One region of the Dechloromonas sp. ARDL1 genome, then DNA from elsewhere that is predicted to be linked to it. Evidence: predicted binding sites of a transcription regulator. Region 1 holds the regulator's gene; the other holds the start of a gene.
What was found. The regulator FNR, encoded in region 1, switches genes on or off when oxygen is low (the NO sensors DNR and NnrR bind a similar motif). The targets are predictions, from matches to a motif close to TTGANCTAGNTCAA.
Positions count from the first base shown of each region.

Region 1 (4,858 bases):
GCCCGCTCAGCGGCCAGATTAACCGACGCCTGCATGCCGGCCTGGCGATTCAACACCTTTTCCAGACGGGCAGAACAGGCAGCACAGGTCATGCCGCCGATGGAAAATTCGACGACCCGAGCCGATTCGTTATCGCTCATTTGACCAGCAAGACGGGGCAAGGCGCGTGCTGCAGCACGCGCGTCGCCACCGACCCCATGAGCAGGCCGGCAAGTGGATTGCGCCCATGGGTTCCCATCACGATCAGATCGCAGCCAAGCTCACCGGCCATCTTGCAAATAACCTCGGGCGGCTGACCGACGTGGATATGTGTGGTGTGAAAGCGCCCGGCCGCATCGAGCTTCTGCTGCGCAGCCAGCAACTGCTCCTGGCTCTCTTCCAGATAATAGGCGTGCAGCGTCTCCTTGCCGACATGCGCCTGAACGCGGCCGATGGGAATTGGCAAATGAACGTGCAACAAGTGAATTTCCGGCACGTCGCGCAAGCAGGCGACTGTCGCGATCAACTGGTCGACGGCACGCAGCGAACAAGGCGAACCATCCGCCGGCAACAAGATTTTCATGGCGAGACCTATCTTAAATCCAGCCCGACAAGCGCATCAGGCCGAAGAATCCGTATATCCCGAAGCCTAGCACCAACAGTCCGGAGATGGTACGTACAGCCGGACGCTTGACGAATTCGTTCAGTCGCGCCAGCAACAGGCCTGCAAGCAACAGATTGGGCAGGGTACCCAGCCCGAAGGCCAGCATCGCGGCCGCTCCCCGCCCTGCCGACCCTGCGGCCAGCGCTGTCGCCAGGGCGCTATAAACCAGGCCACAAGGCAGCCAACCCCACAGCAGGCCGAGCGGAAAAGCCTGAGCGACGCCGCGGACGGGCAGAAAACGCCGGGTCAACGGCTGCAAGCGACGCCACAAACCTTGCCCGGCCCGTTCGGTGAAAGCCAGCGCACTGGTAATGCCAAGCAAATAAAGCCCGAGCGCAACCAGCATCAAGTTGGCGATGAAATAAAGAACCATGCGGGCCGGCACCTGCCCCTCGAGTCCCAGGCTGGCCGCACCGAGCGCACCAGCGATGGCGCCTGCGGCGACGTAGGAGAGAATGCGCCCGCCGTTGTAGGCGAAATGCATCCCCCACCCGGCCTTGCCGCCCATAGACATGGCGCCGACGATGCCGCCGCACATGCCTACGCAGTGTGTACCGCCAAGCAAACCGACGAGGAACAGGGCAAGAAAACCGGTATCGGGCATTGAACGACAGGGCCAAAAAGCAAAACGGGCAGTTTAACCTGCCCGTTCGTGTCGTGTCAGGCGATCAGATCACCTTGGAGTAATTCGCCCGCTGCCGCCCCTCGCGGAGGTAACGGTCGAAGACCATGGAGATCACGCGGACCAGCATGCGCCCCGGCGGCAACACGGAAATCCATTCACGCTCGACCTTGAGCAGGCCGGCACGCTCCATTTCCTTCATGTCTTCCAGTTCGGCCGCGAAATACTTGCGGAAGTCGATCAGGTGGGCACTTTCAATGCTTTCGATGGAGAGTTCGAAATGGCACATCAGGGCCTGGATGATCGAACGGCGCAGGATGTCGTCGGCGGTCAGCTCGATACCACGGAACACCGGCAGCACGCCGGCATCAATGCGATCGTAATACTCGTCGGCGGTCTTGACGTTCTGGTAGTAGCTCGGCCCGACCTTGCTGATCGACGAGATACCGAAGGACAGCATGTCGCAATCGGCATAGGTCGAATAGCCCTGGAAGTTGCGGTGCAGGCGCCCCTGACGCTGGGCAACGGCCAGTTCGTCGTCCGGCTTGGCAAAATGGTCCATGCCGATATAGACATAACCGGCCTCGGTCAACTTCTTGATGGCCAACGCCAGAATCTGCATCTTGGTGTCGGCCGACGGCAGATCGGTTTCGTTGATCCGGCGCTGCGGCTTGAACAGGCTCGGCATGTGCGCATAATTGTAGATCGACAGACGATCCGGATCCATGGCCAGCACACGTTCGAGGGTACGATTGAAGCCCATCACCGTCTGGTACGGAAGACCGTAGATCAGGTCGATGGAAACCGACTTGAAACCGTTGGCACGGGCCGCGTTGATGACCAGTGCGGTTTCCTCCTCGCTCTGCACGCGATTGACGGCAACCTGCACCTTTTCGTCGAAATCCTGAACGCCGACGCTCATGCGGTTGAAGCCGAGTTCGCCAAGCAGCGCGACGGTCTCGTAATCGACCTTGCGCGGGTCAACCTCGATGGAATACTCGCCGCCGTCGAGCAACTTGAAATGCTTGCGGGTCTCACCCATCAGCTGACGCATTTCAGAATGTGACAGGAATGTCGGCGTACCGCCACCCCAATGCAGCTGGATCACCTCATGCTCACCGTCGCGCCCTTCCAGGGCCGCAGCCTGCATATCAAGCTCTTTCGCCAGATATTTCAGATACTTGGCGCTGCGCCCATGATCCTTGGTGATGATCTTGTTACAGGCGCAGTAATAGCAAATAGTGTTACAGAAGGGGATGTGGAAGTATAATGAGAGCGGTCTGCTGATTCCGCCGATATTGCGCTTGCCCAGCCATAGATTGGCTGCCTCCGCATCGAATGCTTCAACGAAGCGGTCGGCAGTCGGATAGGACGTATACCGAGGGCCGTTGACGTCAAAACGGCGAATGATCTGCGGATCGAAGACGAGATTTTCAGTTGCGAAATTCATTAGACAAGCCACGAAGTATTGCTCGGATTATGTTCGGAGGGCATCATATCGTGGTTGACATGGATCAAGCCAACGCAGGTTGCCAATGCCCCAAACACGCCCGCTGAATCAGGAAGTTTCGTTGTCCGTCATCAAGACAGCCTGCTCGAACTGCAACCTCCGCGAACTGTGCCTGCCGCTCGGGCTCAGCCTTGAAGAGTTGGAGCGACTGGACGACTTGGTATCGACCCGGCGCCGTGTCAAACGCGGCGACCACCTGTACCGTGCCGGCGAGGCTTTCGACGCCATCTACGCCATCCGCAGCGGCTTCTTCAAGACCGACGTGCTACTCGAGGATGGCCGCGACCAGGTGACCGGCTTCCAGATGGCGGGGGAACTGCTCGGACTAGACGGCATCAGCACCGAACACCACACCTGCAACGCCATCGCGCTTGAAGATAGCGAGATCTGCGCCATCCCCTTCTCCCGACTGGAAGTCCTGTCCCGGGAAATCCATACCCTGCAGCATCACTTCCACAAGGTCATGAGCCGCGAGATCGTCCGCGACCATGGCGTCATGATGCTCCTCGGGACCATGCGCGCCGAAGAGCGCCTGGCCGCCTTCCTGCTCAACCTGTCGCAGCGCTTCACGTCCCGCGGCTTCTCGCATGCCGAGTTCTACCTGCGCATGACGCGCGAGGAAATCGGCTCCTACCTCGGCCTGAAACTGGAAACGGTGTCCCGTGCCTTCTCCAAATTCCAGGAAGATGGCCACATCGCAGTCCAGCAGAAACACATCCGGATACTGAACGTCAACGGCCTCAAGGCCTTGATGAATCACCAGCGCTGACACTCAGGCAAATCTCACCAGCGCAAACGAGCCAATTCCACAGCCCGAACAGCAATCCGCCGTAGCAGTTCGACAGCCTTTCGACGACCAAGCGTTGCATCGCCGGGAAAACGATAAGCCAACATGACATCCCTGCTCGCGGCTTTACGATAAACAGCAATCGACAGCGGGCACACAGCAAGGTGCTCAACTGCTTCCAGCACCAATTCCCAGGCAAGCGCACTACTGCAAAACTGTACGATTTCGGCGCTCTCGAACGGAGACACGCCTCCCTTGCCCCCCGTGCGTTGCAGCATCTGATTGAACGGAAACACAGCACCGACAACCAGTCCTTCTGCCTCAATCACTTCGATCAAGGCATCGCGCGCGGCCTCATACCCCCCATCAGGAACAGGATAGGTCCGGATATCACCCTCAGCCCAAGCCTGCTGCCCCTGCGACACCCAGAGCATGAGGAGGCAAGCAAAAAAACGGGGTACCGCTGACGGCACCCCAAACAGATGCAGAAATGACATCTGACGCAAGAGTCGCTCCCGGACGAGGGATAGCTGAAGCAGCGCCCCCCGATCCAGCTAAACTTAGAACGCGTGCTTGATACCCATGGCAAAGCCGTTGACACCGTTACCGGAAAGGCCTGCCGAGTTACCCATCGGATTGATGGTAAAAGAAGCGTTGCGCTCGTTCTTGATATGGGCGTAGTCGGCATACAACTCGGTACGCTTCGACAAAGCATAACGAGCACCGATTGCCCACTTGCTGGCATCGGCGTCGCTCAAGGTTTTGTCTTTAACTTGGCCGTAGCTGGCCAAAACTTTGGCCTTTCCGAACGGCACGGTAGCCCCGACAAACCAATTGCGGCGATCGTATTCTTGACCGGCCGCCAATCCGCCCAGATTCTGCAAACCAGCGGTGGCACCGTCGAGATCGATGTTGCCGCCAATCAAAGAGTTCTGTTGCCCCTTGATCACATCGTAGACGCCGCCGATCTTGACCACGCCGAAATCGTAGGAAACACCACCAGTCGCCACGTACAAACGGCTATCCGACAGACCGGCAGCCTTGGTGGTTTCGTAATCCAGATCGACGTTCAACGGGCCGTTCGTATAGACGAGATTGACCGAGAACAGGCGGTCGTCAGCGTTGCTGCTACCCGTTATGGCATTAACACCGTTGGTATGAATACCTTTCAAACTACCCTCATTGCCTTGAGTGTTGGTGGCGGTCGCCAAAATCAACGTAAAGCCTTTCCAGGCAGGAGAGATATAGGCAATCGCGTTGGCTGCGCGATCATACTGGGTAGTCATCGAGGCAAAA
Region 1 is NZ_CP168939.1:2,194,833-2,199,690, forward strand. It holds gene AB6Q56_RS10785 (heavy metal translocating P-type ATPase) at 1-140, opposite strand, end outside; gene AB6Q56_RS10790 (universal stress protein) at 137-562, opposite strand; gene AB6Q56_RS10795 (sulfite exporter TauE/SafE family protein) at 576-1,247, opposite strand; gene hemN (oxygen-independent coproporphyrinogen III oxidase) at 1,312-2,715, opposite strand; gene fnr (fumarate/nitrate reduction transcriptional regulator Fnr) at 2,801-3,544, shown strand; gene AB6Q56_RS10810 (hypothetical protein) at 3,559-4,068, opposite strand; gene AB6Q56_RS10815 (porin) at 4,123-4,858, opposite strand, start outside.

Region 2 (4,858 bases), 1.9 Mb from region 1:
GAGCGCGGCATTCTCCTGCCGGCCAGTTTCCTGCCCGTTGTCGAAGGAACCGAAACCGCCATCGAAATCGGCGACTGGGTAATCAACGAAACCCTGAAGCAGCTCGATATATGGCTAAGCGAATCGGGCCTCCGGGTTTCGGTCAGCATCAACATCGCCGGCAATCACCTGCAGAACCCGGGCTTCTCGCAGCGCCTAGGCGAATTGCTGACCTGCTATCCTGCAGTCTTTCCCTCCCAGATCGAACTCGAAATCCTCGAAACGGCAGCCCTTGCCGACGTCGGCACCACGGCCGCCCTGTTTACCGAGTGCCGCAACCTCGGCGTCAGCTTCGCGCTGGACGACTTCGGCACCGGCTATTCCTCACTGACTTATTTCCGGCGCCTGCCCGCCGACATCCTGAAAATCGACCAATCCTTCGTCCGTGACATGCTCGACAATCCGGACGATCTCGCCATCGTCGAAGGCGTCATCGGTCTGACCCAGGCCTTCCGCCGCTCGGTCATTGCCGAAGGGGTCGAAACCGTCGAGCACGGCCTGGTGCTCCTCTTGCTTGGCTGCGACATGGCCCAAGGCTTCGGCATCGCCCGCCCGATGCCCGCCGAGGAGTTGCCAACGTGGATCGCCAGGTTCCAGCCGGATGAATTGTGGAATCTGGGCAATGCCTTCAACTGGTCGCGCGAAGACCTGCCCATGCTGATCGCCGAAGTGGACCACAAGCGCTGGACCCGCTCCCTCCACGCCTACCTGGACGACACCACGGGAAACGCCCCACCTCCGGCCACGGAGCATACGACTTGCCGCTTTGCACGCTGGTACAACAGTGCGGGAAGTCAGCGCTACGCTGCGATCGAAGCCTTCAGGGCGATCCCCGAGATCCACGCCCGCGTCCATGCCATCGGGCGTCAACTGATCAACCTGCACCAAGCCGACGATATCCCGGCACGCGACGCGCTGCGTCAGGAATTCTGCGCCAGCTCGGCGGAATTGAACGAACGCATTCAGCAAACCCAGGCCGAGGTTCTGATTTCCGCTCAATCCAGAAGACGATAAGCCGACGATTCAAGCTGACGGAAAGCAGCCAACAAGGCATCGATAGCGCGCGGTCGGACAAAACCAGCACGCCAGGCAAGCGCGACACGACGCGACGGCGCAGGCGGCGCAAACGGAATCACGCTGATCAAATCGTTGCTATACGGGTATTGCAAAGCGCTGTCGGGGAGCACGGAAACCCCCAGGCCCGAGGCAACCATGCAACGTATGGTTCCGATCGAGTGCCCGAGACGAACCCCGGTTTCCGGGCTGCTGACCTGAGGACAAGCCCCCAACACCTGATCACGGAAACAGTTGCCGGCCTTGAGCAACAAGACTTCGTCACCTGCGACCTCCTCCGGCAGGATCACTTGCTTGCGCTCCCAGGCGTGACCGCGCGGCACGATGACCTTGAAGGCTTCGTCGTACACCGCACGGGTGACAACGCCGGGCATGTCGAACGGAAGCGCCAGGATGGCGACATCGATTTCGTTGTCGCGCAACATCTCGGCCAGGCTGGCGGTCATGTTCTCCTCGATGGCCAGCGGCATCTCGGGAGCCAGGCGGCGCAACGACTGAATCAACAAGGGGAGCAGGTAGGGTCCGATCGTATGGATGACCCCGAGGCGCAGCGGCCCCTGCAACTGGTTGCGCCCCCACATCGCAATCTGGCGCACCTGCTCCGCTTCCTCGAGCGTCCGCTGCGCCTGCTCGACCACTCTGATACCCACCGCGCTCGGGCTGACAAAACCCTTGCCGCGCTCGAACAACTGCACGCCCAATTCATCCTCAAGGCGCGCAATGGCGACACTCAAGGTCGGCTGGCTGACGGAACAACGTTCTGCCGCCCGACTGAAGTTTCCATCCTGTGCCAGGGCCACGATGTAGCGCAATTCGGTCAGTGTCATGCGGTTCTCCAAAAGTGCGGACTTTGCAAAATCCACTTTTACTATAGGGTTAAACTATAGCCTCTATTATAAATACATATAAAAATCATTGACTTATGTCAACTTGATCATAACTCACAAGGGGAGAATCCGGACATCAAGTTTTCAAACAAGGGAGAACAAGCCATGAAACATCGCGTCAAATGCAGCGTCCTGATCGTGCTGGCCGGACTCAGCCTGCACCTTTCCGCCCAGGCTGCCAACCAGGAACCGATCCAGCCAATCCAGCCGGCCAAGGTGACCAACCCGGCCTTGGTCGAACTGGGAAAGAAACTCTATTTCGATCCGCGCCTGTCCAAATCCGGCTTCATTTCGTGTAACTCCTGCCACAACCTGTCGATGGGCGGCACCGACAACATCAAGACATCGATCGGTCACAACTGGCAGGAAGGCCCGATCAACGCCCCGACCGTACTCAATTCCAGCCTCAACCTTGCCCAGTTCTGGGATGGCCGTGCCGCCGACCTCAAGGCACAGGCCGGTGGCCCCATCGCCAATCCGGGCGAAATGGCATTTACCCACACGCTGGCAATCAACGTACTGCAATCCATCCCGGCTTATGTCACCGACTTCGACAAGGCCTTCGGCAAGAAACAGATCGACATCGACATGGTCACCAAGGCCATCGCCGCCTTCGAGGAAACGCTGGTCACCCCGAACTCCCGTTTCGACAAATGGCTCAAGGGCGACAAGAAAGCCCTGAGCAAGAACGAACTGGAAGGCTACAAGCTATTCAAGGAGACGGGCTGCGTCGCCTGTCACAACGGCCCGGCCGTCGGCGGCAACTCCTTCCAGAAGATGGGTCAGGTCGAACCGTACAAGGCCTCCAGCCCGGCCGAGGGACGCTCGGCGGTTACCGGCAAGGACGCCGACCGCTTCAACTTCAAGGTACCGACCTTGCGCAATGTCGAAATGACCTATCCGTACTTCCATGACGGTGCCGCCAACACCCTGCCGGAAGCTGTCGACACCATGGCCCGCATCCAACTCGGCAAGAAGTTCACGGCGGAAGAAAACGCCAAGGTCGTTGCCTTCCTGAAAACGCTGACCGGCGACCAGCCGAGCTTCAAGTTGCCCATCTTGCCGCCGTCCTCCGACGCCACGCCGCGCCCGACGCCGTTCGAGAAAAAGTGATCCGCATCCACACCAGGAAACGGGGGCCATGCCCCCGTTTTTTCCGTCCGTTTTTGTTTGATGATCATCAATCTGCCGCTACACTTGCGCGTTCATAATTTGGGCCTGATTTCTTTCGGTTTTTCCCCTGATGCTTGAAGCTGACAATCTGGAATGCGTGCGCGGCGAGCGCCGCCTGTTCGCAGGCCTTGGCTTCAAACTGGAAGCAGGGGAACTGCTCTATCTGCAAGGCAAGAATGGGGCCGGCAAGACCAGCTTGCTGCGCATGATCATCGGCCTTTTGCCACCCGAAACCGGTGAAATTCGCTGGAAAGGGAAATCCATCCGCCGCAATGGTGACGAATTCCGTGCCGATCTCTGCTATCTCGGCCACCTGAATGCCATCAAGGAAGAGCTGACCCCGCTCGAAAATCTGCTCGCCTCGGCCCATCTGGCCGATGAAGCGCTATCCGAGGACGACGCCCTCGATGCGCTGGAACAGGTCGGACTCGCCGGCCGCGAGGATCTCGCCTGCAAATACCTGTCGCAGGGCCAGAAGCGCCGTGTCGCGCTGGCCCGCCTGGTCAAGGAGCGTCGTCCGCTATGGGTGCTCGACGAACCCTTCGTCGCCCTCGACGTCGCCGCCGTCGACTGGCTGGCCGGCATCATCTCCGCCCACCTGCAACGCGGCGGCCTTGCGGTGATGACGACGCACCAGCTGGTCGCCATCCCGGCCGGCACCGTACGCGAACTGAAACTGAGCTGATACCGCGATGCTGAAAATCATCCTCGCCGTCGTCGGCCGAGACCTCAAGCTGGCCATGCGCCGCCAGGCGGACATCGTCTCCGCGCTCTTCTTCTTCGTCATTGTGGTCAGCCTCTTCCCGCTCGGCATCGGCCCGGAACCCGACCTGCTGCGCAAATTGGCACCCGGCGTCCTGTGGGTTGCCGCCCTTCTCGCCACCATGCTGTCGCTCCCCCGCCTGTTCGCCGACGATCACCGCGACGGTACGCTCGAACAATTGGCCCTTGCTCCGCACCCGCTCGGCCTGGTCGTTACCGGCAAAGTGATTGCTCACTGGCTGGTTTCCGGCCTGCCGCTGGCGCTGATCGCCCCCGTGCTCGGTATCCAGTTCGACTTGTCGACCGACGCACTCCTCGTCCTCACCGGCGCCATCCTGCTCGGCACGCCGGCACTCTCCGGCATCGGCGCCATCGGCGCGGCACTGACCCTCGGCCTGCGCGGCGGCGGCGTCCTGCTGTCGCTACTGGTTCTACCGCTCTACATACCGGTGTTAATATTCGGCGCTGGTGCGGTTGACGCGACGGTGTCCGGGCTCGGGGGAGAAGGACACCTGTCATTGCTCGCCGCCATGACCTTTGCCTCACTCGGCTTCGCCCCCTGGGCCTCGGCCGCCGCCCTGAAGATCGCCCTCGAATGAAAGATCGCTTCAATCTCTACCGCTTTGCCTCGCCGGTCACGTTCTACCCGCTGGCCGGCAAGGCGATCCCGTGGTTCATCGCCGCCTCGGTGCTGTTCGGACTGGCCGGGCTCTACCTCGGCATGCTCGTTGCCCCCACCGACTTCCAGCAGGGCGAGGGCTACCGCATCATCTTCATCCACGTCCCGGCCTCCTGGATGTCGATGTTCATCTATCTCGTCATGGCCTTCTGGGCTGCCATCGGGCTGGCCTTCAACACCCGCCTGTCGGGCATGATGGCCCAGGCCCTGGCCCCGACCGGCGCCCTGATGGCCTTCCTGTCCC
Region 2 is NZ_CP168939.1:4,065,667-4,070,524, reverse strand. It holds gene AB6Q56_RS20150 (EAL domain-containing protein) at 1-1,053, shown strand, start outside; gene AB6Q56_RS20145 (LysR substrate-binding domain-containing protein) at 1,035-1,940, opposite strand; gene AB6Q56_RS20140 (cytochrome-c peroxidase) at 2,106-3,113, shown strand; gene ccmA (cytochrome c biogenesis heme-transporting ATPase CcmA) at 3,244-3,858, shown strand; gene ccmB (heme exporter protein CcmB) at 3,866-4,534, shown strand; gene ccmC (heme ABC transporter permease CcmC) at 4,531-4,858, shown strand, end outside.
Region 2: the regulator FNR is predicted to act here: its motif matches at 2,029-2,042, upstream of AB6Q56_RS20140 (cytochrome-c peroxidase).